Regions from separate parts of the Bacillus sp. JST-5 genome, predicted to be linked through region 2. Evidence: predicted binding sites of a transcription regulator. Region 2 holds the regulator's gene; each other region holds the start of a gene.
The links. Region 2 encodes Rex, which represses fermentation and respiration genes when NADH is low (regulators of the CRP and FNR family bind a similar motif). Its sites were predicted from a motif close to TTGTGAAATATTTCACAA; they were not measured.

Region 1 (10,930 bases), on a different contig from region 2:
TACACGTTTACTGAACAGTTCCATACTTTCGGTACAAAAAGTACTTCCTTTTCCATTACAAATAATGAAACTAGAGCCAATAACACAACCTTATTTTCAACATTCGATTGGTGTTTTAATTGGTTTAACGGGAGAAATATCTGGGAGACTTTTAATCGAAGGGAACTCATCGATTTTTCAACAAATTGGAGAGAAAATGTATGGGTTTCCACTTGAAGGAGATATATTGGAGTCATTTGCAGGAGAAATAGGAAATATGATTAGCGGAAATTTGGCTACTCTACTATCAAAGGATTTAACGATCGATATAACACCTCCAACGATTTTTGTTGGAGAAACAAAGATATACGGATTCCATCGAGCGTTTTGCATTCCAATTCAATGTCAAAATTTTGGTGAACTGCAACTTATATTTATGTTATCAAAATAATAAACCACTAATCTTTTGTGGAATAATTAAAAGGCTGTTAATGATTTTTTTACAGCCTTTTCTCATTTTTCTTTACTTTTTTGATGTTGTACATCAATAATGATAGGGATTAAATGTACATTTCCGCAACGTATACACTCACCTTTTTGTTGGTGAATAGTACAACAATGATCACAATAATACTTCATATAAATCACTCACCTAATTCATTTTCCATCGAATTCTTTGAAAAAGCGGAACAAATACAACTCTTCTTTTAATATATGAAAAATGATTAGGTGTGTTACAATTTTTATTCATCAAATATGATTCTTCCATTTTCTAAAGACTTTATCATAGCTAGCGACTCAACATGAATTCCTTTTTCTCTTAACTGTTTGCCTCCAGGTTGAAATGTCTTTTCAATAACAATCCCTATTCCTTCTATGAATCCTCCTGATTGTTGCACGATATCAATTAATGCTTGTGCAGCTTGACCGTTTGCTAGAAAATCATCAATAAGTAACCAATGTTCATTCTTATTCATCAAAGATTTTGAAACAATTAAAGTATTCGTTTCTTGTTTTGTATATGAAAATACTGTTGATTGATAAACATTGTTCATAGTTAAAGACTTTCTTTTCCTAGCAAAAACAACAGGAACATTTAATGCCCATCCAGTCATTAATGCGGGAGCAATACCAGAAGATTCAATCGTTAATATCTTTGTAATAGGCTTTGAAGAAAATCGATATGCAAATTCTCTTCCAATTTCCATCATTAATTGAGGATCTATTTGATGATTTAAAAACCGATCTACTTTTAATACTGAATCATTTAATACAATTCCATCCTTAATGATGCGGTCTTTTAATAGTTTCAATGTAATCCCTCTTTCAAAAAAATGCTATCATTGTCCACATTCCTTTAAGATAAGACAATCATAGCATTTTTTTCCCGATTGTTCATTAGATTTAACGACCTAAAGTATTTATAAAGAATTGATGGCAAATGTTAGTACAGCCCCGATTAATGCTCCAATGAGCGGGATAGACAAATACATGAATTTTTTTCGCATCTCTCTTTTTTTTGCCATCTCTTCTGGCGTTAACCAATGACTCATATGATCCCCCTTGTATTCATAATTTTCCATTTTAAAATTGATACTTCTATTCCTTCATTATAATGAAATAGCTTCATCTCACCATCAGTCATTTGGACTAAATTTCAACAAATATTTACAAAATAAAATTTTCTGTAAATATATTGAAAAATATAGTAAAATTTGAGGAAAGAACACGTATTTTGGGGGAAATATGAAAGTATTTGTAGCTAGACAACCAATTTTGGATAGAGAACAAAAAATTATTGCATATGAACTATTATATCGGAAAGATTCGCTTTTCAATGAGTACGATCATACAAATGGTGACCAAGCCACAGCTGATGTGATTATTAATACTTTTTTTAATATAGGACCATGTGATGCATTTGATAATCGAAAATGTTTTATAAATTTTACAGAAAATCTTTTAAAACTTGGAATCGCTTCTTACTTTCCAAGCGATCAAATCGTGATTGAAATACTAGAAAATGTAGAACCAACAGATGATGTGATTGAAATCATTAAAGAATTAAAAAGAAAGGGATACACTATTGTTTTAGATGACGTTATATACAATCAACCATTCATTACATCACGTTTTTTCCCCTATATAGATATTGTTAAAGTTGATTTTCAATCCACCACAGAAGAAATAAGAAATAAAATTATTCGCGAATGCAAGCAGTGGGATATAAAAATTTTGGCAGAAAAAATTGAAACATTGGATGAATATAAAATAGCTTTTAATGAAGGATTTCATTACTTTCAAGGATATTATTTTAGTAAACCAAAGATCTTGTCATCTTACGATATTCCAGAAAATTTCCAATCGTGCCATTTAATTTTGTCTGAATTAAAAAATCCGAATCCAAATGTTTCAAAGATTGCTAAAATTATTGAAACAGATGTATCTCTATCTTATAAATTATTGAAAATGGTTAATTCTCCCCTATATGGGACCAGTCATAAAATAAAATCTATTCAACAGGCCATCATGTTGCTTGGTTTTAATGAAATGGAAAAGTGGATTTTTGTATTAACCATTCGTGATTTAAAACATCAAAGTCACATTCATCAGGATTTAATGCAAATGTCATTAATTCGAGCTAAATTTTGTGAATTATATGCATCTAAGTTTGGTAATGAACAAAATAAATCTAGTTATTTTATTACTGGTTTATTTTCTTTGATTGATACACTTTTACATAGAAAAATGGATGACATTTTAAAAGAATTACCTTTAGAAGAAGACATCAAGGATGCACTATTAAATGGAAAGAATGAGTATTCTATTCCGTTAAATATAATTAAACATATGGAAAGAGCAGACTGGGATAAGATTTCTTGCGATTTAGAAAACCCATATAAATGGGAGGAAGAATTATCTTCTATTTATGTAGATGCAATTCAATGGACCAACCAATATTTTCAAACCGTTTCTTAAAAGATCTCAAATGGAGATCTTTTTTTACTGCCTTCTGATAATAAAATGGCTTTAGTTAACAGTGGCTTGTGAACGATCCTCTCCTTCCCCTACGATAAGTCAACAACCGCTCGTCCCTCGCCGTGTTTCCTTTATCTCAGTCCAGGAGCGTCTCCCCGTTCATACGGCGTTCTATAATGTGCCTTCGCTTTTCTATGTCCAGCTCCGGCACGAACGCCTAGTGAACGATGACCTCTCTCCCCTACGATAAGTCAACATCAGCTCGTCCCTCGCCGTGTTTCCTTTATCTCAGTGCGAGAGCCCCTCCCGTTCATACGGCGTTCTATAATGTGCCTTCGCTTTTCGTATTGTCTAGCTCGGCTCGCAGTGGCTTGTGAACGATCCTCTCCTTCCCCTACGATAAGTCAACAACCGCTCGTCCCTCGCCGTGTTTCCTTTATCTCAGTCCAGGAGCGTCTCCCGTTCATTCGCCACTTATCGCTCGCCTTCACTTTTCTATGTCCAGCTCCGGCACGAACGCCTAGTGAACGATGACCTCTCTCCCCTACGATAAGTCAACAACCGCTCGTCCCTCGCCGTGTTTCCTTTATCTCAGTGCGAGAGCCCTCCCGTTCATACGGCGTTCTATAATGTGCCTTCGCTTTTCGTATTATTCACTAATCTTTCACATTTAGGGTTGTGAAATGTGATTTTTGTCACAGAATGTGGGGGTGAGTGTTCATATTATTAAACTATACAAGGTAATGATCAATTTGGCGGAAGGAGAGTGTGAAAAATGAGCTCTTTACCTGAAAAAAAACGTAACATTCAGAAAGAAGATCATTCATCCTTAAAAGGAACATTAACGTCAGTTTTCATTTTAGGCGGATTCATTCTTATTACTTGGTTAAGCGTTTACTTTTTATTTAATTCAAGGTTCTAAAAAGCAAAGGGGGGAAACAAAATGCATATGCATAAATTTGAAAAAATTTGGTTAATTTTTGGAATTAGTTCATTACTATTTTTCTTATCAATCGTAGGTGTAAGTGCCTTTTATTTAGGGAATCAACCACCTAGCTGTTTAACAACCATTGATCCAGAAAAGGTAGATGAAACAGCTCCTTTCGACAAACCTGGACTAAATAAAGTGGAAGGAAAAGATTGGGATTATGAGTTAGTTTATGTGGCTCAAGCATTTTCTTACAACCCATTAGAAGTGGAAATCCCCGTTGGAGCAAAAGTGAAAGTTATTGCTACAACAAAAGATGTTATACACGGATTTGGTGTTGCTGGTACAAACATTAACATGATGCTAGAACCTGGTTATGTAAGTGAATATGTAACAACTTTTGATAAAGTTGGAGAGTTTTTAATTGTATGTAATGAATATTGTGGAACAGGCCATCACTTCATGGTGTCAAAAATTAAGGTGGTAGAGTGATATGGAATTAATGGTAAATGAAAAAGTCAACCGTAAAGATGCAAAATTAGCAATGGCATATATTTTTGTCGCTTTTACAGCACTTGCCTTAGGTGGTTTAGCAGGTTTACTTCAAACATTAGTACGTTCAGGACGTTTTGAGCTTCCTGCAGGGATCGGATATTATCAAATTCTAACCGTACATGGAGTTTTACTTGGACTTGTTTTGACAACGTTCTTTATCATGGGTTTTCAATTTGCTGTTATAAGTAAAACATCTGGAGCACTCACAAATGGTGCAAGAAGAACCGGTTGGATTGGATTTTGGACAATGACAATCGGTACAGCAATGGCAGCTGTTATGATTTTATTAAATGAAGCTACAGTCTTATATACTTTCTATGCACCTCTCCAAGCTCATGCCATTTATTATATTGGATTAACGCTAGTTGTTGTAGGTAGTTGGATTAGTGGAGCAGCAATGGTTCATGCCTATGTCCGTTGGCGTAAACTAAATCCAAAAAAACCTGGACCATTATTAACATTTATGGTAATCATCAATATCGCCTTATGGGTCATAGCTACACTAGGTGTTGCAGCAACTGTTTTATTCCAATTACTACCATGGTCTTTAGGTTTAGTTGATACAGTGAACGTTGCTTTAAGCCGTACATTATTCTGGTATTTTGGTCATCCACTCGTTTATTTCTGGTTACTACCTGCTTATATGTGCTGGTACGCTATTATTCCTAAAATTATTGGTGGAAAAATTTTCTCAGATTCTCTTGCAAGACTATCATTTATTCTGTTCCTTCTTTTCTCTATCCCTGTCGGATTCCACCACCAACTAGTGGAACCTGGTATTGATCCAGCATGGAAGTTTATACAAGTAGTACTTACATTTTTAGTAGTCATACCATCATTAATGACTGCGTTCTCCTTATTTGCTACGTTCGAATCATATGGACGTTCCAAAGGAGCAAAAGGTTTATTTGGCTGGATAAAAGTTTTACCATGGAAAGATGCTAGATTTGTTGTACCTTTTATTGGTATGCTAGCTTTCATTCCAGGAGGAGCAGGCGGTATTGTAAATGCTTCTCACCAATTAAACCAACTTGTTCATAATACCATTTGGGTTACAGGACATTTCCATTTAACAGTCGCAACTGCTGTCGTTTTAACTTTCTTCGGAATTTCATATTGGCTAATCCCTCACTTAACAGGACGTGTATTAACGCCTGCAATGAATAAATTAGGGATTATTCAAGGAATTGTTTGGGCAGTTGGTATGTTATTTATGTCAGGATCCATGCATCTACAAGGTTTAACAGGTGCACCTAGACGTTCAGCATTTTCTACTTATGGTGATGCTCAACAAGCATTAGATTGGATACCATATCAAATTGCTCAAGCTGTTGGGGGCTCAATTCTTTTCTTAGGAATTATCTTATTCATCATTATCTTTATCAACCTAGCATTCTTTGCTCCAAAAGGTCAACAAGAGTTTCCTGTTGGAGAAGTTGCTGATAGCGCAGATAAACCACCACTTATTTTCGAAAATTGGAAACTTTGGCTTGGTATTACATTTGTTTTAATATTATTTGCATATACAATTCCTATCATGGATTTAATTGAAAATGCTCCTCCTGGATCAAAAGGATTTAAATTCTGGTAATTTATACAAAATATAAAGGCACTCATAATAAATATAATGAGTGCCTTTAATGTTTCTTGTTTGAACCCATCTAATTATCAGCATATATTATCTCAATATTTTTATATCAAATGGTTAAACTATCTTTCTACCATAATCTTTCATGATAAACTTATATCATTTTTTTTATCCATCTTTCGTTCGTAATTGACAAATAATACTGAAATTATAATGAGCAATGCTCCGATGATTTGAAAAGAGGATAAAACTTCACTATAAACAAATACCCCTAATAAAAATGCTGCTATAGGTTCAACAGTCGCCAACATGGAGGCGGTACTCCCCTCCACATATTTAAGCCCCGTAGTATATAACATGTATGCCCCAACAGTTGGAAATAATCCTAGTCCTAATGAATAAAGGAAAACTTCTGTATGAAAAAAAGAATCAATTTTTTCCCATAGTTGTGTAAAAGGAATTAGAAATGCTGATGCCATGATAAACGTATACAAAGTGATCGAAAACGGAGAATAATGTTTTAATGCAATTTTGCTAAATATGGTATATAGCGCATACCCTAATCCTGAACCTAAGCCAACAATCAAACCAAATATCGTTATTTGACTATTCGAAATATCTGTAATTCCTGACACAAAAGCACATCCAATTATTGTACCAATGATCGCTAATATTTTTTTCCGATTCATAGATTCGTGAAGGAAAAAATAAGATAAAACTGCTACAAACATTGGCGCTGTATATAGTAAAATAACTGCAATAGAGATAGACATTTCTTCAATGGCTGTAAAATAACACCAATTAAAAAACGTGATACTAAAAATTCCTGTACCAATAAATAATGGTAAGTGTTTTACTTGAACATTCACTTCATTTCTATATTTGACCAAGACTAAAATGATTAAAAAGATAAGTGCACTTAATGCCCGAATAGCGGTAATTTCCATAGAGTTAAATCCGTATTTTGTTAATCCTTTTACAAAAAAAGCAATTAATCCCCAAAACGTTGCACCTAAAACAATACTTCCATACGCTATCCATTTATTCATTCTTTATCACCTGTAAAAAAAGGATGACCGTAGCCATCCAATTTTATGATAATTGATAAACTTTGCTGAATTTTTCATTTAAATATTGTAATAAATATTTTGCATTCAAGCCCTCACCTGTCGCATCTTTTAAAATTTCTAATGGCTTTTTCATTTTTCCGTATTGATGGACATGCTTTGTCAACCAGTTTTTAATTGGTTCGATATTTCCTTCTTCTAATAATTCATCAAAATTTGGTATATCTTTTAACATCGCATATTTAAACTGAGCCGCATACATATACCCTAAAGCATATGAAGGAAAATATCCGAAACTTCCACCAGACCAATGAACATCTTGTAAAACTCCATTCGCATCATTGTCTGGACGAATCCCTAAATATTCTTCATATTTAGCATTCCAAATTTCTGGTAGGTCTTTTACTTCAATTTCATCATTAAATAAAGCTTTTTCAATTTCATATCGAATAATGATATGTAACGGATATGTAAGTTCATCAGCTTCTATACGAATCAAAGATGGTTTACTTTCATTGATAGCTTGATAAAACTGTTCTAACGAAATATTATCAAATTGACCAGGATTATAAGATTTTAAAAGATCATAATTTTTCTTCCAGAAAGATAAGCTTCTACCTACAAAGTTTTCAAAAAATAGCGATTGTGACTCATGAATCCCCATTGATGCTCCATCTGCTAAGGTGGTACCAACTAAATCTTTAGAAATATTTTGTTCATAAAGTGCGTGTCCACCTTCATGAATGGTTCCAAAGATAGCTATTCGAAAATCTTCTTCGTTATATTTCGTTGTCACACGAACGTCTCCTGGATTTAAGGCAATTTCAAATGGGTGAACGGTTTCATCCAGTCTTCCAGCATCAAAATCGTACCCCATTTGTTTTAATATTTCTATACTAAAATCTTTTTGTTTTTCTTTTGGAAAATGTTTTAACAAGAAAGAAATATCAGGCTTATTTGGAGATTGTTCGATTTTCTTTAATAACTCTACAATTCCATTTCTTACTTCTGAGAACACTTGGTCTAATATTTCAACAGTCATTCCTGGTTCATACAAATCTAATAGACGGTTATACTTATTTCCTTCATAACCCCAATATTCGATAAATTTCTTCGTCTTATCAACTAATTTTTCTAAATAAGGTCGAAACATTTCGAAGTTATTCTCTTCTTTAGCTTGTTCCCAAACATTTTCCGCTTGAGATTGGAGTACGACAAATTCTTTAAATTCATCAGCAGGAATTTTTTTATTTAATTCATAGTCTTTCTTACTTTCTAGTAAAGATTTTTTTGTAATTTCTGAAATTTGAGCTTCTGCTTCTGGAGTTAATAATTTTTCAATGTATTTTCCCATTTCATCAGAGGTTGACATATTAAAAACTTCTGATGATAAAAGTCCAATGACTTCAGATCGTTGTTGTACTCCTTTTTTCGGTGCACCTGTTCTTAAATCCCAATACATTAAACTGATTGCTTCAGAATAGGCTTTCATCTTTTGAACAAATTGCAAATATTCTTTTTCTAATTTCTTAATTTCTTCTGACATCCATACCACTCCAATTAAAATAAAATATATTAATATATTACCATATATTTTTTATAATAGTAGGAAAAGTAAATAAATTTTCCATTTGAGGTGTATGAGATGAAAGAATATATAGGAAAATGCGAACAATGTGGAACGGATATATATTGTTTCGGTGGTTTTTTTACTGGAATCATCGTTGATCAGAAGTTATTTTGTATAAGTTGTTATCAAAAATTGAAAGACAAATAAAAAAGTGCGCATATAACGCACTGATTATATATTAATTAATGGCAATTTCTTATAGGTTGAGACAGATTAAAAACAAGTGCTTGTTGATAATTCTTTTCAGCTTCTTTTAATTGTTCCAATCCGATATGAGAGTGATTGTCATCTTCCATCATTTTCATTGTATTCCTGATAGCTTTCGAAATACTAAATAGTTGCTGATACACCTGATTCATTTCCATCCCCCTATAGTTATTCTTATATATTAGATAATATATACAATTTTCACTATTTTATTCATTTTTTACTATAGGAGGTTTTGGTCCCCAATATTGATAATAGTCTGTACGAATAAATCCGTTAAATAATTTTCTTTTTTTCGTTGCCTTCTTTCCATATAACTCTTCAAATTTTGGATGGGATGTAATGATATAAATGGACCATGTATCTAGTATAGAAAATGTCTTTCCCATTTCCCGATACATTTGTTCGACTTTTTCTTTTTCACCTAGTCGTTCCCCGTATGGTGGGTTTCCGACAATCACTCCATACTGGTCTGTCGTTCTAAAATCAGTTACTTGCATTTGTTTAAAATTTATAACGCCAGAAAGACCTGCCTCCATTGCATTTTTATTTGCAATTTTGATCATTTTATGATCAATATCAAATCCATAAATGGATAATTCCCGGTCATATTTAGCTAAGTCTTCTGCTTCTATTCTAACTTCTTCCCATACTATATTTGGCATCCATTCCCATAATTCGCTAATAAACTCTCGGTTAAAACCAGGGGCAATATTTTGACCGATTAAAGCAGCTTCAATTGGAATCGTTCCAGAACCACAGAAAGGATCAACAAATGGCCGTTCATAAGTCCAATTTGTTAATAATATCAGTGCAGCTGCTAATGTTTCTTTTAACGGTGCTTCTCCTTGTTCAATCCGATATCCACGCTTATGTAATCCATGGCCACTTGTGTCAATTAATAATTGGGCTTTGTCTTTCAATATAGAGACCTCAACCGGCACTTTTGGACCGTTTTCTTCTAACCAAGAATAATGGTGATAGGCTTGTTTTATCCGCTCAACAATCGCTTTTTTTACGATTGTCTGACAATCAGGAACGCTGAATAATTTAGACTTAACCGATTTTCCTGTTACATATATTTCACTTGTTACATCCATGAATTTTTCCCACGGAAGAGCCTTAGTCCCTTCAAATAATTCATCAAATGTAGTGGCAGGGAATTCACCAATTAGTAATTTAATCCGATCGGCACATCTAAGCCATAAATTACTTTTGGCAATTGCCCGTTCGTCCCCTTCATAAATAACTCTCCCATTTTCTACGATACAATCAAATCCTAAATTTCTAACTTCTTTGGCAACTATTGCTTCAATTCCCATCGGGCATGTTGCAACAATTTTATATTTCATGTAGGTTCAAACCACCTTTATCTTTAATCTAATCATAACAATGAAAAATTTGCTTTTCCGTTTCATGTTAGTGTGTCTATTTGCAAATTCAATTTTGAAAATTGCTTTCGAAGTTTGTCCGCTCAATTTGACTTTATTTGCAACTTAATAATAAAAATCCATCTCCATGCTCAACATGAAATAAACTCTTACAATTTGCAAGATATTATAATCAATACCTATTCACCCTCGTACACTCAACTTACAAATATAACAAAGCAAGTCAAAATTGAGCCTTATTTTTTGGCAAGCTCGTTACTAGTATGTACCTTTCTTATGATATAAAATGTTAAGTAAAATGAAAAGCTCTCCTAATTTGGAGAGCTTTTCATTTTATATTGAACGATTCCATTAATAACGTTCTGTAAGCCATGTTCTGTACCGGGTACTGCAAGCGATCTAAAAATCTCGTACGCCGGCGGTAATCATCTATCTACAAGTGATAAAATCACTTGTCTTTCTCCTCGTTCATTTCCTCAGAGAAAGTGCCCCTACCATCATTTGGGTTTCTCGCTCGTGGGGTTTACCGCGTTCCACCCTTGCAATTTCTTGCAAGGCTCCGTCACTGTGGCACTTTTATAGGTAATCACACCATATCCTAATGGA
Region 2 (10,930 bases):
CTAGGTTTTGTGAGTCTTTGCCAATATTGAATATAGAAGAATTTCTCTCAGATATATCTCCTACCGTCGATGTCTGTTCTTCAACCATGGCTGCAATTTGGGAAATTGCTTGATTAATTTCTTCCATTGATTTTACAATTTGATTAATCTCTAGTTCACTTACAGATGCAACCTTGACACTTTCATCAATTAATTCTCCTGTTTGATTAATATCCTTTTCAACTTCAATAGAGATTTCTTGAAGAGTCTTAATATTATTTGATATTTGCTCAATATGCTCCTTTGTATGATTGGATAAATTCCTTACTTCATCAGCAACAACAGCAAATCCCTTTCCTTGTTCTCCAGCTCTTGCTGCTTCAATACTAGCATTTAACGCTAATAAATTTGTTTGATTGGCTATATCTTCAATCACGTGTATAACATTTTCAGTTTTTGTTACTTCTTCACTTAATTTGTTAATTTTTTTAATAACTTCTTTATATAATGCGCCAACTTCTTCGATGAGTTGAAGCGTTTTATCGATGATATTTTTGCTTTCCGATACAGATTTAAAGGCATCATTTGTCCCATCTGCAACTTTACCAGTATATGCAGCAACTTCTTGCAAAGAAGATGACATTTCTTCTGTTGCAGCTGTAACACTATACGTTTCCTTCATTTGATAATCCATGGCTGTTATTAACTGCCTCGTTGTATTAATTTCCGTTGTTTGATTAAGTAAATTTGAAATTTCAAATAAAAAATTTTTAAATGTTACTTCCATATATACATCAGCGATTAATTGTTGATCAAATACGCCAACTTTCTGGATAGCTGAAATTGCATTTAGCATTTTTTCTTTCTTAAATCGATTATTTTCTTTTAAAATAGTAATCATTTCTTGTAGCAGTATTTGATGTGCAGATATGAAATAATCAACCGTTAAATTTATTCGACTATGTACTTCACCGATTTTTTTTCGTGTATTTATATATTCATCATCAATGATTCCTTGAAGAAACTGTTCTATATACTTTACTAATGTAACTTTTAGTCTTTCAACTGAAGAATATTTATTAATGATGTTTGAGAGGTGTTCAATTGAGGTAATTCTATCGTAAAATTTTTTCGCTAATTCTTTACTATATGGTAATAATAATGGTTTTACTTCCTGGATGTACTGTAAGGTTTCTTGATTAATTTGTAAAAGGGCAAGTTTTTCAAGAACACGTTCGTTTAATGTATTTATATCATTACCCGTTTGTTTTACTAATTCCTTATTTCTAAATAAAAATCCCATATGTCCCCCACTCTTTTTAATAAAATGAATATAATAGTATTTTTATTCAAAAAGAACCAAGATACTATACATTGTTCTTTTCACACTTAAACTTTTCAAGTTCAATTGTTATGAAGATCTTTTGAAAAAAATCCATACCTTCAATTTATATATCGTCATTTATTATTACATTTATAATAATTGGAAAATAAATTTTGTAATTTTTTTTGAATTTTTCAATTAATCTTTTCTCCATCCCGAAACAAATCTTGAAAGAACTTCGACCATTTGTACTCTTCTTTTATCCATGTCAATCGTTGTTTTAAATTCCCAATATTTATCAATATTATAGGATTTAAGAATTATTTTACTTAAAACACCTTATATTCTAATCTATTTTTTGATACTATTTACCCGGTTAAATTGGAATAAGGGGTGAACAGTTTTTTGTCTAAACTTAAAGACTCCATTAACAAATTTGAAAAAATGTTGAATGAATTCCCCGATAGTATTAAATATACAAAAGAATTTTACTATTTCTTTAGACAATTACCATTGCAGAATATTAAATATATCCCTTATGTAGAATTAGGTACAATACTAAAATATGAAAAACCAGTTATTTTTACTGACTTAAAAAAATATGCAATACACAATAAGATTTTAGAAATTGTTACATCTGTTCAAATCGATTTAAATAACGCGATAGACAAAATAGCCGAAATAAAAAAAGATTCCGTAGAATAACACAAAAAAAACTTAGTTATACATAGCTTATAAACTTGATATAAGTAATAATTAATTAAAAAAGGGTGCATCATTATTAAATCTGTCTTTACTACGTGCAACTGAATAAGGATAAATTTAAAAGTATCTTTATTTCAGAACAATGGTCCATTTTTATTAGGATTTTAAAAAAAGAAACTCATTTTTTTGCAGATTTTATCAATTTCTTTATTCGTTTGTCTGCTTTATAGTCGGATACAACTCCCCAAGCATGAATAACACCAGGAATCCATAAGAAAATAGTTAATATACAATTGAATAATGCTTGCACTGGTTTGCCAGACAATAATACAGCCATTGGGGGACAGATAATTGCTAAGAGTCTCATCAAAATACCTCCATACATATTAATTAACCGTACTAATCCTATTCTTTATTCATGAATTTTTTATATGTGGGTAAAATTTTTCCAAGTGGGAAACAATAGTAGAGATATTAAATTTATAAGAAGTCACAAATATTCTTTGGGGAGAATTCCAACTAAACCTATATAAATACAAAGAACGACAATATGAGAAGGAAAGGTTAATCTACATAAATCTTTCATGATATGCTTAACATGAATAGCAAAATGTGATGATAAAAAAAAGGAGGCTGCGATTTGCAGACTCCTTTCTTGCTTATAGGCTTTTTATGATGTTTATTACATCATTCCGCCCATTCCGCCCATGTCTGGCATTGCGCCGCCTTTGTTTTCTTCTGGAATGTCAGCAACTACTGCCTCAGTTGTTAAGAACATAGCGGCAACAGATGCTGCATTTTGAAGAGCGGAACGAGTAACTTTTGTAGGGTCAACGATACCAGCTTCAATCATGTTTACCCATTCGTTAGTAGCAGCATTGAATCCAGTACCAACTTCTTCTTTTTTCAAGCGCTCAACGATAACAGATCCTTCTAAACCAGCATTGTGAGCGATTTGACGTACTGGTTCTTCTAATGCACGAAGAACGATGTTTACACCTGTTTGTACGTCGCCTTCTGCTTTAATAGCAGCTACTTTGTTGTAAACATTCATTAATGCTGTACCACCGCCGGAAACAATTCCTTCCTCAACAGCAGCACGAGTAGAGTTTAAAGCGTCTTCGATACGAAGTTTACGCTCTTTTAATTCAGTTTCAGTAGCAGCACCAACTTTGATAACAGCTACTCCACCAGCTAATTTAGCAAGACGCTCTTGAAGTTTTTCTTTATCGAATTCAGAAGTTGTTTCTTCTAATTGAGCTTTAATTTGGTTAACACGAGCTGCAATACTTTCAGTTTCTCCTGCACCTTCAACAATTGTTGTATTTTCTTTTGTTACAACAACTTTAGCAGCACGTCCTAATTGTGTAATGTTAGCAGATTTTAAGTCTAAACCTAAATCTTCTGTAATTACAGTACCGCCAGTTAATACAGCGATATCTTCTAACATTGCTTTACGGCGATCACCGAATCCAGGAGCTTTAACTGCTACAGCATTGAATGTACCGCGAAGTTTGTTTAATACTAAAGTAGCTAAAGCTTCACCTTCAACATCTTCAGCAATTAATAATAATGGTTTACCTTGTTGAACTACTTGTTCTAATACCGGTAAGATTTCTTGAATGTTAGAAATCTTTTTATCTGTAATTAAAATGTATGGATTTTCAAGTACAGCTTCCATTTTGTCAGAGTTAGTAACCATGTATGGAGAAGCATATCCACGGTCGAATTGCATACCTTCTACAACGTCTAATTCAGTTGTGAATCCTTTAGATTCTTCGATTGTGATAACTCCGTCGTTACCTACGCGCTCCATAGCTTCTGCGATAAGTTGACCTACTTCTTCATCAGCAGCAGAAATGGCTGCAACTTGAGCAATAGAAGCTTTTCCTTCAATAGGTTTAGAGATTGCTTTTAATTCTTCAACAGCTACAGCTACTGCTTTCTCAATACCTTTACGAATTCCAACTGGGTTTGCTCCAGCAGTAACGTTTTTCAAACCTTCACGAATCATTGCTTGAGCAAGAACAGTTGCAGTTGTTGTACCGTCCCCAGCAACATCGTTTGTTTTACTTGCAACTTCTGAAACTAGTTTAGCACCCATATTTTCAAATGGATCTTCTAGTTCAATTTCTTTTGCAATAGTAACACCATCGTTAGTGATTAATGGTGAGCCAAATTTTTTCTCAAGAACTACGTTTCTACCTTTTGGTCCAAGTGTAACTTTTACTGCATCAGCTAGTTTATCAACACCACGTAGCATCGCGCGACGTGCTTCTTCGCTGAATTTAATTTCTTTTGCCATCCTTGTGACCTCCTTAAATTGTTTTCGTTAAGTATTTTTCCGTTCTGTATGTTATTGACTATTAACCTACAATCGCCAAGATATCACTTTCACGAAGAATTAAATATTCTTTTCCTTCGTATTTAACTTCTGTGCCAGCATATTTTGAGAAGATAATGCGATCGCCTACAGAAACTTCTAAAGCCACACGCTCACCGCTATCTAGAACGCGTCCAGTTCCTACAGCAACAACTTTACCTTCTTGAGGTTTTTCTTTTGCAGTATCTGGTAACACGATACCACTTGCAGTTTTTTCTTCTGTTTCAACAAGCTCAATAACTACGCGATCACCTAGTGGTTTTAACAAGTGAAACAACCTCCTCAATTTTAATTTATCGCACTTATTAGCACTCATGTAAATCGAGTGCTAACACCAATTAATATAATAAATAATTCTTCCCTTTTTTGCAAGTGTCAACAATAAAAATTTTGCCATTTATCACACCTTAAGAGTATATGTTTACAAGTAATAAACTATTCTTGCAAAGCAGAATTTCTCAAATACTTTCTTTTTGAATAAGGAATATTTGAAACAAATATGATTTTATTAGTAGAATGTATATATATTCTTAAATTATTAAATTTAAAGGTGAATTCTATTGGTTAATTATTATAGATCGATAATTTTAATATATGTTGCGATGCAGCTTTCTTCTTTTATAGGAATCCCCCTTACAGAGATTGTGATTAGATTTATTATCGGTAATAAGGAAGAAATTCCTATATTAGCTATTGGCTACTGGAATATTTTTATCTTTTCTGTAGCTCTTATCTGGATTTTAATTTTATTAAAAAATGAATTTAATATGAGAAATGTAAAAATAAAAGGAAATGAAATACTTACATGGGGATTAGGGGGAGTTTTATTAGCCTTTGTTGCCCAAATGATAGGTATACAAATTGAGTCATACTTAGGAATAGATCCTGGTTCTGAAAATACGAAAGAAATATTATTAATCATTAAATATGTACCATTACTAGTTATTGTTAGTTCCATTATTGGACCTATTCTCGAAGAAATCGTATTTAGAAAAATAATCTTTGGTATTCTATATCAAAAATATAATTTTTTCATTGCAGCCCTTATTAGTTCCATTATTTTTTCATTAGCCCATTTTGATTTTGAACATATTATTCTTTACACATTAATGGGACTGGTTTTTTCATACTTATATGTACGTACTAATCATATCATGGTACCAATCATTGCCCATACAATGATGAATACAATTGTTGTGATTATTCAATTTATGTATCAAAATGATATCAATCAAATGTCATTTAATGTCTCTATACAAAAATTATTGGAGGTTTTTTATTAATGAGATCCCCTCTTTTTACTGGATTTATTTATATTTTTTTAGGAATTATCTTCACCTTTTTTGCCATTCAGCATGTTGGCGAAAACGGCTGGGGGTTCTTTAGCTATTTACTTGTTCTATTAGCTACTCTTGATTTTGGAACAGGGTTTCGAATACTATTTTGGTATTATCAGATGAAAAATAAATCGGAAAAATAAAGAAATGCTCCTACACCATAATGCATATGGGGGGAGCATTTTTACTTGTTCTCATATAAATTGGACTCTTCTTCAGATTCCATCAATTCTTCTGCTAATTGTGCTTTTTTATAAGCGATTTTTGAAATCCAAATACTGATTTCATATAAAATGAATAAAGGAATCGTCACCATTAAATGACTAATTAAATCCGGTGGTGTAATAAACGCAGCGATTACTAATAATACAAAGTACGCGTATTTTCTTATTTTCGACAAAAACATAGGTGTTAATATACCTAATCTAGTTAAAAACATGATGACAACTGGAAGTTGAAATAAGATGCCAAAAGGAACTGTAATTTGGAATAAAAATTGAAAGTACTCATTTATGCCAATTACTTGATTAATGTTCAATTTGTCGGCAATTCGGGTCATAAAATCGATGACGAAAGGAAAAAGAATAAAATAGGAAAAACTTATCCCTGCAATAAAAAGTAATAGTGAAATCGGAATATAGCTTAAAGTAACCTTTCTTTCCTTATGATAAAGTCCCGGAGAAATAAAAGCCCATAAATGGTAGAACAAAACGGGTGTCGTTAATACAAATGAGATAACAAATGCCATTTGCATATAAATTTTTATTGGATCGGTAATTCGAAATGCATTCATGGTCAGTTCTTTTGCTTCGTCGGTGTGCTGTAAATAAACGATTATTGGCTCTGCCATGAAAAAACCGCCAATGACAGCAATGAAGAAAAAAACGACTACATAAATAAGCCGTTTTCGAAGCTCAGCGATATGTTCATACACTGTCATATCTTTTTGATTCATATATGATTCATCCTAACTATTAGTCTCGTTTTTCTTTACTCTCATCATCATCTGCTAAACCTTTTGTAGCATTTTTAAACTCTTTTAATGTTGCTCCTGCTGCTCTACCTAGTTCAGGTAATTTCTTTGGTCCAAAAATTAATAGTGCAACAATAACAATAAGTATGAGGCTTCCAATTCCCATATTCATGCCTCGTCACCTCCTCTAGTTTATATTAACGTAAATTATTGAAAGTGCAAAGAACGATTCCTTTGTAATATTTGAACGTTTTTTGTCAGTCCTCTGCTTCTTCTTTGCCCTCTCCATTTGGATAATTTTTCAAAAAATATACTAATGATTGTAGTTCAACAGCTAAGTCAATGTGATGGACGCGAATATGATCAGGAACATTTAATCTTGCTGGAGTGAAATTAAGAATGCCTTTTACATTAGCTCGAACTAGACGGTCGGTAATCGGTTGGGCTGTAGCTGCAGGAACTGTCAAAATCGCTACTGTTATATTTTCTTCCATTAATTTTTTTTCTAGTTCATCCATCGATAAAATAGGTACATTTCCAACTTCTTTCCCTATTTTATCCTTATCAATGTCAAATCCATACACAATTTTTGTATTATTGTTTTTCATAAAATTATAATGTAAAAATGCCGTTCCTAAGTTTCCGACACCAATTAATGCAACTTTCGTTAATTCGTCTTGATCTAATGTTTTTCTAAAAAAGGATAGCAAATAATTAACATTATACCCGTATCCTTTCTTCCCTAGCGCTCCGAAATAAGAGAAATCTCTTCGTATCGTTGCTGAGTCAACTTTTACTGCTTCACTTAACTCGGCCGATGAAACCCTTTGTTTACCAGAAGCATGTAAATTTTGTATAAATCGATAATATAGAGGCAATCTCTTCGCTGTAGCTTGAGGGATTTTGATTTGCTCTTCGGTCATGCTTACTCCTCCAAATCTGTAAATCAAACAATTGTAACTTCCTTATATTAGAAAATTTGTCTTTTTAATATATTCCCATGATACACGATTTTTTTTTAATTGTCTTTCTTTGATTTTATTTTTCAAAGTGTGTTTTATTGCTCTACTTATCTCCGATAGGTTAAACTAGTTTTAATGTAAGTAGAGGTGTTATTCAATGATTTTATTGCAAATTAATCAACTATCGAAATATTTTGGTGCTGAATTAATTTTATCCAATATCAAATTCGAAATTCAAAAAAACGATAGAATTGCGCTAGTCGGGAGAAATGGGGCAGGAAAATCTACTCTATTAAAAATTATTGCAGGTCATTTATCCTACGATAAAGGGGAAATTATAAAACCAAAAGAAGTAACTATTGGCTATTTAGAACAACATACAGGATTAGACTCATCTAAATCTATTTGGGACGAAATGATGACCATTTTCGAACATCTTCAACAAAAAGAAAAAAAAATTCGAGAACTTGAAAAAGAGATGTCAGACCCCAATCTGCTATTAAATGAAGAAAAGTATAATCGCATTCTTCATGAATATGATCGATTACAAAATGAGTTTAAAAATCTAGGTGGTTATCAGTACGAAGCTGATATACGTTCCGTTTTACATGGTTTAAATTTTCATAGCTATGACTATTCTACTCCTATTTCTAGATTAAGTGGAGGTCAAAAAACTCGATTAGCGCTTGGAAAATTGCTTCTTTCAAAACCTGATTTATTAATCCTTGATGAACCAACGAATCATTTAGACATCGACACTTTATCGTGGTTAGAGCAATATTTACAAAACTATGATGGAGCTATCCTTGTTGTATCTCATGACCGCTACTTTTTAGATAAAGTTGTGAATCAAGTATATGAGCTTTCTCGATTAAAGATAAAAAAATATGTAGGAAATTATAGTAAATATCTTGTACAAAAAGCAGAAGAATTTGAAAGAGAAATGAAACTCTATGAAAAACAACAAGATGAAGCTAAACGCTTACAAGATTTTATTCAAAGAAATATTGCTCGGGCTTCAACTACGAAAAGAGCACAAAGTAGAAGGAAAATGCTTGAAAAAATGAATTTTATCGAAAAACCTATAGAAAATGAAAAATCAGCTAAGTTTTCTTTCCAAATTGATAAACAAAGTGGTAATGAAGTATTACATGTCCAAGATGTAACCATCGGATATGAACAAACCCCAATATCAAGAGGAATTTCCTTCAATATATATAAAGGAGATAGTATTGCGCTTGTTGGACCAAACGGGATTGGAAAATCAACACTTTTAAAGTCCATTGTAAACAAATTAAACATCATTGATGGGCATATTCAATTAGGAACGAATGTAACAATCGGTTACTATGACCAAGAGCAAGCAAATTTAACGACAAATAAAACTGTTTTAAATGAGTTATGGGATGACTATCCTGATAAAACAGAAAAGGAAATACGCACGGTTTTAGGGAATTTTTTATTTTCTGGAGATGATGTTTTGAAAACCGTTGCTGATTTAAGCGGTGGAGAGAGGGCTAGATTGTCATTGGCTAAACTGATGATGAAAAATGCTAATTTTCTCATTTTAGATGAGCCAACCAATCATTTAGATATTGAAAGTAAAGAAGTACTAGAAAATGCATTAATTGATTATCCTGGAACTATTTTATTCGTTTCTCACGACCGATATTTTATTAATCGGATTGCATCAAAAGTTATTGAATTAAGTGACCATGGTGTAAAAGAATTTTTAGGTGATTACGATTATTACGTAGAGAAGAAAATCGAACTAAATGAATTAAATGAACTTTCATCCAAAAATAATACAGATACGAATGTAAAAAAAGATTATGAAAGGGAAAAAGAATCTAAGAAAATCGATCGACAAAGAAAGAGAAGAATTGAAGAAATCCAAAAGCTAACTGAAGAAATTGAAGAAAAAATTCAAAAAAATGAAGAATGGATGTACAATCCAGAAAATGCTTCGGATCATGAAAAATTAGCTATATTAGCTCAAGAAAATGAAGAGCTAGAAGATCAATTAAATGCTTTATTGGATGAGTGGGCGGAACTTGAAAATCACGAGTAGGGTTATGCACAAAATTATCCACAATTAAATGAATAGATTTACTGTGTTTTTTATGGTTATTCACAATATCCACAATAAATGAAAGAGTTATTCACATTTTTCTGTTAATATTCACAAAATACTTGTGAATATTGGAGATTTTAATCTTATTATCATTTGAAGATTAACATGTTATCCACAATTATATGCATTGAAGAAGCCAGTGAAATTTTTCTTAAAACTTCACTGGCTTTTCATTTTAATAAAAATAATAAATGAATTCGCTATGGACATACAAACTTACAAATAAATTCAACCTAGTTGCAAGATATTTTTTCGACTTGCAAGAAAATGTCCGTGAGTTACAAATAATTTTTTGTTAGTTACAAGTTTTTTTCTTTCACTTGCAAGTACGAATGTTGCTAGTTGCAAATAAATATTTAATAGTTACCAATACGATTCATAAACTTACAAAATCGATCGAAAGAGTTGCAAATATACCTTTCTTTTTTCAGTATTGACACCTGCAATCATTCTGCGATAAGTAAAAATCGACCTTTAACGATCAACTTGCAAAAATATCAATATGAGTTGTAAGATTTTTCGAATACTTGTTTTTCATTTTCACCTTCGAACCATCGACTTGCAAATAAAACAATTCAGTTGCAAGTTTTTGTCGATTCTCAAGTTAGAAATCATGTTCCTTAAACATTAATAATAGATTTTCTTTTATTTTTCTGAAGATCGTTTTTCCCCTCATGATAATAATCATTAGAATGTTCGAAAATAGGATTGAACCGTTTGTAAATCACTAATAAGCTCCTTGATTTCATCTTTACTTAGTTTGACAAGTACTTGATCGTGTAAAGAAATAACTTGACCATCATTATCATCTTCATGACTTTTTAAATAGGAGAATAGATGATTGAACTTTGACTCATTAATAACTGATTCAACGATTATATGTTTTATTTGATGAAGTGAAAATTCATTTGATTGTAAGTCAAATTCACCAGACAAAATGTGACCTTCAAATTTCATTCAATCACCTCTAAATATCATAAAAAATTCGACAAAAAAATAGCCTCAAAGATTAGATTACACACTAATCTTTGAGGTCATACATTTTATATCTAAATAAATTTATTGTACATTTCAATGTCTAAAGATGGATTTGCATTAAGTGCTAGATTAGCAACAATCCCTTTTTCTAAAAG
Region 3 (10,930 bases), on a different contig from region 2:
AATTTCCTCTTGCATTACTTTATCGTCCCATCCAACATCTGTTACAACCGTCGGTTCTATCCATCGATGTTTGACATCATAGTGACCACCAATTTCAATTTTACCTTCATCTAAAAATCCGATAAGACGCTGAAAATGTCGATCGGTTACAATTTTAGTGAAGGTACCAGATTCAAAAATATTATCGGAATATAGTTCAATAATGGCTTCTTTTAAATGGTTCAAAAATGATTCTTTCACACTATGATGTACATAAACATAGTCAGGAGCAACACACGTCTGTCCTGCATTTAAAAATTTTCCCCACGCCACCCTTTTCGCGGCTAGTTTTATATTCGCATCTTTATGAACAATGCAAGGACTTTTTCCTCCCAATTCCAAAGTAACAGGAATTAAATGTTTAGAGGCTGCTTCCATAATTTTTTTCCCAACTGAAACACTACCCGTAAAGAAAATATAATCCGTTTTTTCTTTTAATAGCTCTGTACTTGTTTCTATATCACCTTCAACGACTTGCAAATATTCTTCTGGAAAGTTTTCGTTAATAAGTTTTGCAAGTAGTTCAGATGTCTTTGGTGTAAATTCTGATGGCTTTAAAATTACACAGTTTCCAGCAGCAATTGCTCCAATCATTGGGGCAATAGAAAGTTGAAACGGGTAATTCCAAGGAGAAATAATTAATGCTACCCCATATGGTTCCGGGTAAATATAACTTTTTGAACCAAATAATGCTAAGGAAGACTTCACACGTTTTGGTTTGGACCATTTACGTATGTTTTTTAACATAAAGCGGATTTCTTCTAACACAATTCCGATTTCTGTTATGTATGAGTCAAATTCACTTTTATTTAAATCTTCTTTTAATGCATCCATAATTAATTGTTCATTTTCAGCAATTAGAGAATGCAATTTTTCCAAAGAATCGATTCGAAATTGAACATCTTTTGTTTTCCCTGATTGAAAAAATGATCGTTGTTTTTCAACTAGGTCATTATAAATACCCATGGAAATTACACCTCATTATTATTACTTTTATTCCTATACTACCTTGGAATTGAGAATTGAACAAATTTCTAATTATTTTGTGAAATTATTCTATTAACATTTCACTAGCTTTTTATATAAAAAATAAATTTAAGTGAAATTTCTTACTTGCAATTAAAGTCTTTTCAGTTGCAAGTTTTTTATTGACTTGCAAGTTCAAATTCTAAAGTTACAAATAATACTTCGATAGTTACAAATTTTCTTCTTTCACTTGCAAATACGATGGTTTCTAGTTGCAATTAATTTTCTAAAGTTACAAATACGCTGCAAAAACTTACAAATTTGTTCACCAGAGTTGCAAATATACATTCAATCGGTAAGGATTGGCATATACCAATCCTTCCTTTACTGAAAAAGACTCCCTTGAACATTCGAGTTGCAAATAAATCAATACGAGTTGCAAGATTTTCCGAACACTCGTTTCACAAATTCACTCTTAAACGTTCAACTTGCAAATAAATTAGTCTAGTTGCAAGATTGTTGTCAGCGTGCAAAATCATATTTTACGAATGGCAAATCATTTTTCCATTTAAAATATGAAAATTTCATGAATAAATTGAAAGGAGAAATTGAGCTCTTCAATTTCTCCTTCTTCCTTATTTGTAACTATTTCGAATTATGTAAACACCTATTTTACTGCTTTTTTAGTTGCTTTAATTTCGTAAAGTCCACCTTCCGTACTGATGATATAGTCAGGTTTTGGTTGACCTAATCTCGCTTTATGACCAGCAATGTGTTCAGGGCTTTTCTCCCAAGCTTTCCAATGTTCTTCTGATTCCCAGCGAACCATTACTACCACTTCTTCATCCCCACGTCTAACTTTTTTTACCATTACAGTTAAATCAATAAATCCGTCCTGCTTTTCAATGATTCCTTCTTTACTAAAACGGTTGACTACTTGATCAGCATATCCTTCTTTAACGACTGTTTTTCTTAATTGAACAAACATGCACGAACATCTCCATTCTTTATATGTAATTAGTTTCATTTTAAATGAAAATGATTATCATTTGCAACATATTTTTTATTTTCCCCTTTCCCTCATACATCTAACATTACCAATTATTTCTATACTATATCTTCCCTACAGTACCAATGATTAGGTGAAATTTTTCACTTTGTGAACATTGTGTGATAAAAATCACATTTTTCTCGTGAACATTTTGTGAAATGATGCACAAAAATTTGTATTCCCTTTAATAGGGAAATACAATAATCAAAGAATAGACTATTCCATAGTTTTTGAATCTTGTAGAAAGGAGTTCCGATGTTACCATGAAAAAAGCATTTCTTGGCGTCTTTTTTCTTGTTGCTGTCGTGCTAACTGGTTGTGAACCTTTATTGGTATTAGATCCTAAAGGACCTCAAGCAGAAAGACTAGCTGGCGATATAAAATTATCCATCGCGATTATGTTATTGATCGTGATTGTTGTTTTTAGTTTGTTAGCATATGTGCTGATTAAATATAGATCTTCTAAACTAAACCCTGATTATGAGCCTCCTCATATAGAAGGAAATAAGTTTGTAGAACTTGTGATTGTAGGGATTCCTGTATTAATTGTTGCTTATTTATCATTTGTATCCGTGAAAAGCAATTACATTGTCGAATCTCCACCAAAGGGTTATGAAAATCAAGAGCCGTTAGTAATCTATGCATCATCTTCCAATTGGAAATGGCATTTTAGTTATCCAGAAGAAAATATTGAAACCGTGAACTATTTATATATTCCGACAGATCGAAAAATCGAATTCCGACTATATTCTCATGGTCCGATTACAAGTTTTTGGATTCCTCAACTCGGCGGTCAAAAATATGCGATGTCAGATATGATTACAACTTTACATTTGGCTGCAGATACTTCAGGAGAATTTATGGGTAGAAACGCAAACTTTAATGGAAAAGGTTTTGCAGAAAATACATTCCATGTGAAAGCAATGTCTCCGGATAAATTTGATGAATGGGTCAAAGAAGTAAAAGATACAGCAAAACCTTTAACAAAAGAAACTTTTCATGAGCTATTAAAACCTGGACATTTAGGACAAATGACCTTTACCGGAACACATTTACATTTTTCACCCCCTCCAGAAGGTGAACACTCAGGTCATAATCATGCTTCAATTAAAAATGAAAATTCCGATCATAACCATTAAAACGTTTTGTTTACTATCACATTAGAAATCTCTTAAAGAAAGGAGTAATTCCACATGGAGTTTTTTGAAAGATTTGCCATCCCTCATCCGAGTCCAGCTATATATGCTTCGATGGTTGCTATTGGATTAACCGTCATCGGCATTGTTGCGGGGTTAACATATTTCAAAAAATGGGGATACCTATGGCGTGAATGGTTAACAACCGTCGACCATAAACGGATCGGTATTATGTATTTAATATCCGCCTTGCTGATGCTTTTTAGAGGCGGTGTTGACGCGATTATGATGCGTTCACAACTTGCCATTCCTGAAAATACTTTGCTAGATGCTCAGCATTACAATGAAGTGTTTACGACACATGGAGTGATTATGATTATCTTCATGGCAATGCCTTTTATTATGGCGTTAATGAACTTTGTCGTTCCTCTACAAATTGGAGCAAGAGATGTTGCGTTTCCAAGATTAAACGCTTTAAGCTTTTGGTTATTTTTCATGGGGGCTATGCTTTTCAATATTTCCTTCGTCATTGGAGGATCACCAGATGCCGGTTGGACATCTTACTTCCCATTAGCTGGAAATGAGTTTAGCCCATCGGTTGGAACGAACTATTATATGATCGCGATTCAAATTGCCGGGATCGGTACATTAATGACTGGTATTAACTTTATCGTGACGATTTTAAAAATGAGAGCCCCAGGTATGACATTAATGAAAATGCCGATGTTTACATGGGCAGCCCTCATTACAAACGTTATTATCGTTTTTGCTTTCCCTGTTTTAACGGTTGCTTTAGCGATGGGGACAATGGACCGTCTGTTTGGTACACACTTTTTTGCAACCACAAACGGCGGAATGGATATGTTATGGGCAAACCTCTTTTGGATTTGGGGACATCCTGAAGTGTATATATTAATTCTTCCTGCCTTTGGGGTATATAGTGAGGTAATTCCTACATTTGCACGTAAAAATTTATACGGATATACATCTATGGTTGCCTCCATGGTGATTATTTCTCTTTTATCATTCCTTGTTTGGGTCCATCATTTCTTTACGATGGGTCAAGGAGCTTTAACGAATAGCATTTTTTCCATTACAACGATGGCGATTGCAGTACCAACAGGAATTAAAATATTTAACTGGCTATTAACATTATGGAAAGGGAAAATTGAAATCACCGTTCCAATGCTATATTCACTGCTCTTTATCCCACTGTTTACGATTGGTGGAGTAACTGGTGTCATGCTTGGAATGTCAGCTGCTGATTATCAATACCATAATACAATGTTTTTAGTCGCTCACTTCCATATGGTTATTATCCCGGGTGTAGTATTTGCAATGTTAGCTGGATTAACATACTGGTGGCCAAAAATGTTTGGTTTTATGTTAAATGAGCGAATTGGAAAATGGGCTGCTTGGACACTTGCCATTGGAACGTTAGTCGCGTTTATGCCAATGTTCTTCTCTGGATTAGATGGGCAAGCACGTCGAATGTACACATATTCCGAAGCAAGTGGATTTGGAACTTGGAATATGATTTCCTTTATCGGTGCTATTATTCTAGCATTCGGCTTTGTTTTACTAGTTTATAACATTTATTATAGTTTCCGTTATTCACCAAGAAACATTTCTTCAGATCCTTGGAATGCTCGTACACTAGAATGGGCAACTCATAGTCCTGTGCCAGATTATAATTTTGCGATAACTCCGAGCGTAGAAACTAGAGATGCGTTTTGGGAAGCGAAGAAAAAAGGAATTTCATTGTTTAAAGATGATTATAAAGAGATTCATATGCCAAATAGTAGCGGCGTCCCGTTTATTATGAGCTCGATCTTTTTTGTATTCGGATTTGCGATGGTCTTTAGCTTATGGGCGTTAGCGATTATTAGTGCACTTGGAATTTTTGCTTGTATGATTCATCGTTCATTTGAACAAGATCATGGATACCATATTTCCATCCGTGATATTAAAAAAACTGAAGAGAAATTAGGAGGTGCTAAGTCATGAACCATTCTTCCACGCAACCTCTTGAATATAGTACAAAGCAAAACTCTTTAAATATATTAGGATTTTGGATCTTTCTCGGAGCCGAAATCATGTTGTTTGGAACGTTATTTGCTTCCTATTTTACATTGGAAAACCGAATCGGGAATGGCCCGTCTAGTGCAGAAATTTTTCAAATTGCACCGGTAATTGTGGAAACTTTATTGTTATTAACAAGTAGTTTTACTATTGGTCTAGCGATTCATGCTATGCGCCTTAGACATAAAAAAGCGATGTTGTCATTCTTTGCGGTGACATTAATACTAGGTTTGGTGTTTATTGGAGTAGAAGTTTATGAGTTCGTTCATTACGTTCATATCGGCGCTGGTATTCAAGTGAGCGCATTTACAGCTATTCTATTCACTCTATTAGGGACTCACGGAGCTCACGTAACCCTAGGACTGTTTTGGGGAATCATGATTATGTTGCAAGTAAAAAAACGAGGGATTAATGAACAAACCGCAAACAAATCTTTTATTTTCTCATTGTACTGGCACTTTTTAGACGTCGTATGGATTTTTATCTTCAGCTTCGTCTATTTGAAAGGAATGATGTAAGATGAAACAATTATTTCCTTTAAAACAAGTAATGGGATTTGTTTTCTCTCTCGTTTTAACAGCTGTCGCACTATTGGTTTATTTTTTGAACCTTTCATTTACAGCAGGAATGACCATTTTATTAATAACCGCTTTTGTTCAAGCAGGTTTACAATTAGTGATATTTATGCATGCAGGTGAATCCAAAGATAAAGGTCCAATTTATACAAATATTTTTTACGGGTTTATTATTGCCCTCGTTTCGATCTTTGGTACACTGTTAACGATGTTATGGGACATGTAGTTTCTATAAATAATAAGCGAATGGTCCTCTTTCGTGGCCATTCGCATTTTTTATTCCCAATTAGCTTAATTTTTTTCAATTATTTCTTCCGTCATCACTAAAAAAATTCCCATTATAAAGATGAAAACACCACTTACAATGGTACCAATTCCAATAGGTGTCAAAATATTCGATCCTGTTTGGAAAAATCCGATCAAAAATAAGAGTATTCCAATAGTCAAAATGGAAAGTCCAAAAAACCTAATCGTATTAATCATTCGATCTTTAGTTGCCATCATCCTCATCCCCCTTATTATTTATATTATTCCTTTCGTTCACAATTTCGTCAAATATTTTTCTAACTTAATGTTAAAACAATGGATATACCGTTTTAATTGCTACGAAACATCTTGATAGTTTACTAGTTTCGTTCTCGATTTTAGTATATCCACATCATCTGTATAGAAATGATAGACAAATTGAATCGTTTACGATAAACAGTTTTTTCGAAACCTATTTCTATTGAATACGTACAAATAGCTAGATATACAAAAGGAGGATGATAAAATGTTTGAATACAAGTTTGTGAAAATCGAGTTTAAAAAAATTTCTGGAAAGCCTAAAGAAGATTACCGAGAAGTTATTAAAAGTCACGCAGAACAAGGGTGGCGGTTTGTACAAATATTCTCCCCTGACTTTGCAACATCAGGAGTTGCGATGGGTTCTTATTTTGAACTAATCTTTGAACGACCAATACAACAGAACCTTGAACAGTAACCATAGGTTAATAAGTTTGAAGAACATTGTGCTTGGTTGATAGTATCACCTATAAATATATCTTCTTCTAATATTGAGGTTACAAATATTTTTATTGAAAATTAAACGTGGTCAAGTTTGCAAATGTTCTTTCAGTTTGGCAGTGGAAACCCCTTCCTTTTATAGGGAAAATCACTATCAAACAATTAAGTTGCAAATTAATCAATTCGAGTTGATGGATTTTTTGTTAACTTACAAGAAAATATCCGTGAGTTACAAATAATTTTTTCATAGTTACAAATATTTTTCGCATAGTTGCAAGTTTCATTTCTTCGAGTTGCAAATAATTATAAAAAAGTTACAAATACGATTCACAAACTTACAAATTCGTTCATCATAGTTGCAAATATTCATCCATTCGGTCAGGATTGGTATCTACCAATCCTTCCTTTATGAGAAAAAATAGACCTCAAATGTTTAACTTGCAAATAAACCAGTCCAAGTTGCAAGATTTTTCGATTACTTGTTAAACTAATTTCCCCTTGAACCATCGACTTGCAAATAAAATCAAACTAGTTGCAAATTTTTGTCGACTTGCAAATTCATATTAACAAATCATTTTTCCTTAAGCTCCAACATTAGAGCCATTTTTATTGATGATCAACAAGAAAAATTATCAGAGCATAAAAAAAAAAGCCACAGTCGTTATGGGTAACTGTAGCAAACTGGAATTTATTCAACCTAAACTTATATTTACGGAACCTATACAGCTAAAGCCATTTTTTCATAATGTTTATACAAGGCATGGAATCTCCCGCTATACGTTTTGTTCCACGGTTTCTTTTTTCCACAAAAATGTAGAAAGACGGTGTGATGAATAACATAATTCATATCACATTTGCCTTTAGATCTTAATTTATATAGGCTGAAAAATCTTGCATCATAATTATAAATCGTTTCATCTAAACTCTTTATTTTTTTCGAATAAAGGGCATTCAAAATATCTTGATCAGGCATAATGAGTTTCTTTTTATTTTTTTCCACAAATTCATAAATTTTTTCTTCTTGAATCAGTTCTCTCTGCAATGAAAGATTCATCAGAAGTACGCCTGAATTATAGTAAGCATCTATACTATACGGAATGAGTCGAATTCGATTAATTTCTTTCACCGATATTTTATCATGGTAGGCAGCGGCATATAAGTAATCTTCTAAATCCATATGATATAGGTCATCAATCGAATTTAATACTAAAATATCAGGGTCTAAATATAAAATTCTATCTAAATCTTGTGGCAGGAACTTAAACCCTAGAAGTCGATAGTACATTTCTTTTGTATAATGCATTAACACAGGGGCGTCTTGAAAATAAGAATCTTCAATTTGAATATTTATTAGTTGGCCATTATGATTTTCTACGAATCTTTTTAACTCTTTTATTTCTTCTTCCTTTAAACTTGAATGCATGACATAAATGGAGAACGTTTGGCAGGGATTGTTATAGAATAGTGACTTAAGCATGACTTTTAGAGGTAACATGTAGTTCGAATTAATCGTGACAAGTATGTTCATTTTTAAATCATCCTTTCAAATCACTCATTGATCTCCTTTCTAACAATTTTGAAGTATTAAAAACAATGTCCTTTTCGTTTTTTCATTCTATTTTTTATATCCTTTTCGATATGTATCATCCTTTTCCCTTTTTCATAGGCTTGTTTTATGCATACGTCATGACTGTTCAATGTATGAATAATTTTTCAATAAAAATTTCCCAACTTAAAAAAGCCGAAGAACAAAATATTCTCCAGCTAAATTTCTAATCTACATTTTCTCTAAATAGACTTCATCTTTTGAAACACGTACCACTTCTTCAGGTAAAAACTTCAAAAAATATTTTTTAACCTTCCAATGTAAATCATTATCATACCAATCTTCGAAACCGAATTGACGAAAGATTTGAGGCATTCCAAGTCTAGCTGAGCGTTTGCCCATGCTACCGTCGCCTATATTTAATGTATCGATCCAAATATGGTTTGCAATATCTTGTAATAATTGAGGAAACTCAGGAGTAAAAGGTAATACTGGTGAAATTGAAGCTTGAGTCGGAATTCCAGCCTGATGAATTTGTGTGAGTGCTTGAATACGCAATGGAATAGACGGAGCAAATGGAGAAAAAATTTTTCGAACATCCTCTCGATCCGTCTCAATCGTCATCGAGACAAGAACGTTGCACTTTTCATTAAGTTTCGATATTAAAGAGATGTCCCTTGTAATCAACGGACTTCTCGTTTGAATTTGGAGAAAATCGGGGGGATGGTCGATCATTTCCTCCAGAAGGCTACGAGTAATTCTGGCCTTTCGCTCCATCGGTTGGTATGGGTCTGTTGCGGATGACATAAAAAGGTTAACCTTAGCATTTTTTCTACGAAGCTTCATGATTTCATTTCTGTAATTTTCTCTAGCGTTCGTTTTTATTTGCAGCCATTCTCCCCAAGGAATGTTTTTAAAACGTTGGATGGGCATTTCTCGTACATAACAATATTTACATGCAAAAACACATCCACTATAAGGATTTAAAGAATGGGTAAATCCGACATTTAAATATCCTTTGGCTTCCGTTAAAATCTTTTTTGACAAAATTTCTTCAATACTTTTTCCCATGTCAATACTCCATCATTTTCATGGTTTTATATATTTGTATTCAACCTCGTCTAATTTTTCGTTATATTCCACATATAAGTCATGTCCATTGAAGAACCATTGATCGGATTCTCCGACAAAAAAGGTAATACCATCTAATTCGGTTTGTACTACCGCATCGTTTGAATCTTGGTCAATCGTAAATGCAAGCGAATACCCTTCTTGCACAGGACTTGTTCCATAGATTTTCGTATAAAAACGGACCTTTTTGCCTTTTTCTAATCCTACCTCCTCTTTAAACCAACGTAATGCTTTCTCACTAACTTCTATTTTCATAGTATGTACTCCTTTATATGTTACTTTCATTTTCTCACATACATATTATGGACAAATTTAAAAGAATTATTGTTCCAATAAATTTGCGTTTAAACTAATCATACTACGATAAGCGATGAAATTTATAGTAAAATGAATGAAAAAAGTGTTAATTTTTTAAGGAGTAATGAAAAATGATTGATCAAGCAATGGCTCTTTTAAAAGACTTATCGAATAAGTTAAAAGAATTATCTACTTTCCAACAACAATATCAAGCTCACGATGTTGATACGAAATCATTGCAAAAATATCTGCAAATGTTGGATGAACAGTATGGACAAGAAATGATAGAAAAAATTGACTACATTCAAAATCCAATATTAACTGAAGGAGAACTACATTTAAATCTAAACGGAAGATATGAAGTCAATGGATGGGAGTTAACGAAAGGCGATTACATTGAAATTTTTATGGACGATGCTTTTTATGTCACACAATTGGATTATGCCGGACAATATGCCGGTGGATACTATGCCTTTCACTTTCCAAATTTACCTTTGGAAGGAGTAAAGGTTAGAATTAGAAAAAATCAAAGGTGACCCTTTAATCCTTTATCTTTCATGCAGAATGAATCGTCAAATAGGCAAAATCATCCGTATTAAGAAAAAACCCAAAAATATAGTTGAGAAGTTTAAACGGACCTGGGAGATTCTCCATTTTAAAAAAGGACAAAAAACGCTGACAAACATAACAATGTAAAAAATGTTATTTTGTCAGCTTTTGACGCTTTTTTCAACTCTTGTTTTTCACATAAGATTATTCCCAAAATTAAAGCTAGGAACAAAAACATAATATTCCAGTTTATTTCCATTAGTGTTTCACCTCTTCTCCAGGAAGTGCTGCTGGTGGGCCAATATATCCCACTTAACTGAGAAAAAGATTTATTAAGTTGTTGTTTCAAGTAATTCATAGCAAGAGTTTGAGCGTGTTCAATAACTGCGGTTGTAAAAAAACTACTATTATCATTAATCAATCCACAATAAGGACAGAATAATTCTATTGTTTCCTCTTTATCTATGTCTCCTACCAATACTTTGAATTTTTCCTTACAATAGGGACATTCTAAAGAATATTAACCTTCGCTATCAGTAGGTATTGTAATCTT

Region 1: a site for Rex is predicted at 3,642-3,659, ahead of AC3ASS_RS00500 (cytochrome c oxidase subunit 2A). Genes of this name have one in related genera too.
Region 3: a site for Rex is predicted at 2,208-2,225, ahead of qoxA (cytochrome aa3 quinol oxidase subunit II). Genes of this name have one in related genera too.

What each region holds. Positions count from the first base shown of each region.
Region 1 is NZ_JBYLHW010000001.1:83,205-94,134, reverse strand. Features, by position in the region: gene AC3ASS_RS00520 (chemotaxis protein CheX) at 1-430, shown strand, start outside; gene AC3ASS_RS00515 (xanthine phosphoribosyltransferase) at 723-1,292, opposite strand; gene AC3ASS_RS00510 (hypothetical protein) at 1,401-1,532, opposite strand; gene AC3ASS_RS00505 (EAL and HDOD domain-containing protein) at 1,726-2,958, shown strand; gene AC3ASS_RS00500 (cytochrome c oxidase subunit 2A) at 3,734-3,880, shown strand; gene AC3ASS_RS00495 (cytochrome c oxidase subunit II) at 3,902-4,378, shown strand; gene AC3ASS_RS00490 (b(o/a)3-type cytochrome-c oxidase subunit 1) at 4,380-6,032, shown strand; gene AC3ASS_RS00485 (DMT family transporter) at 6,173-7,078, opposite strand; gene AC3ASS_RS00480 (carboxypeptidase M32) at 7,122-8,642, opposite strand; gene AC3ASS_RS00475 (hypothetical protein) at 8,909-9,085, opposite strand; gene AC3ASS_RS00470 (THUMP domain-containing class I SAM-dependent RNA methyltransferase) at 9,143-10,285, opposite strand; RNA gene rnpB (RNase P RNA component class B) at 10,685-10,930, opposite strand, start outside.
Region 2 is NZ_JBYLHW010000041.1:7,824-18,753, forward strand. Features, by position in the region: gene AC3ASS_RS09345 (methyl-accepting chemotaxis protein) at 1-1,282, opposite strand, end outside; gene AC3ASS_RS09350 (hypothetical protein) at 1,709-2,008, shown strand; gene AC3ASS_RS09355 (YqaE/Pmp3 family membrane protein) at 2,187-2,375, opposite strand; gene groL (chaperonin GroEL) at 2,691-4,313, opposite strand; gene groES (co-chaperone GroES) at 4,375-4,659, opposite strand; gene AC3ASS_RS09370 (CPBP family intramembrane glutamic endopeptidase) at 4,952-5,674, shown strand; gene AC3ASS_RS09375 (YdiK family protein) at 5,674-5,871, shown strand; gene tatC (twin-arginine translocase subunit TatC) at 5,913-6,683, opposite strand; gene AC3ASS_RS09385 (twin-arginine translocase TatA/TatE family subunit) at 6,703-6,873, opposite strand; gene AC3ASS_RS09390 (redox-sensing transcriptional repressor Rex) at 6,959-7,624, opposite strand; gene AC3ASS_RS09395 (ABC-F family ATP-binding cassette domain-containing protein) at 7,821-9,734, shown strand; gene AC3ASS_RS09400 (hypothetical protein) at 10,485-10,754, opposite strand.
Region 3 is NZ_JBYLHW010000003.1:64,786-75,715, forward strand. Features, by position in the region: gene AC3ASS_RS01610 (aldehyde dehydrogenase) at 1-1,005, opposite strand, end outside; gene AC3ASS_RS01615 (antibiotic biosynthesis monooxygenase family protein) at 1,673-1,993, opposite strand; gene qoxA (cytochrome aa3 quinol oxidase subunit II) at 2,320-3,195, shown strand; gene qoxB (cytochrome aa3 quinol oxidase subunit I) at 3,250-5,199, shown strand; gene qoxC (cytochrome aa3 quinol oxidase subunit III) at 5,196-5,792, shown strand; gene qoxD (cytochrome aa3 quinol oxidase subunit IV) at 5,794-6,075, shown strand; gene AC3ASS_RS01640 (hypothetical protein) at 6,141-6,353, opposite strand; gene AC3ASS_RS01645 (DUF4177 domain-containing protein) at 6,622-6,831, shown strand; gene AC3ASS_RS01650 (glycosyltransferase family 8 protein) at 7,573-8,382, opposite strand; gene AC3ASS_RS01655 (SPL family radical SAM protein) at 8,632-9,471, opposite strand; gene AC3ASS_RS01660 (HesB/YadR/YfhF family protein) at 9,490-9,786, opposite strand; gene AC3ASS_RS01665 (DUF5348 domain-containing protein) at 9,960-10,364, shown strand; gene AC3ASS_RS01670 (hypothetical protein) at 10,484-10,855, opposite strand.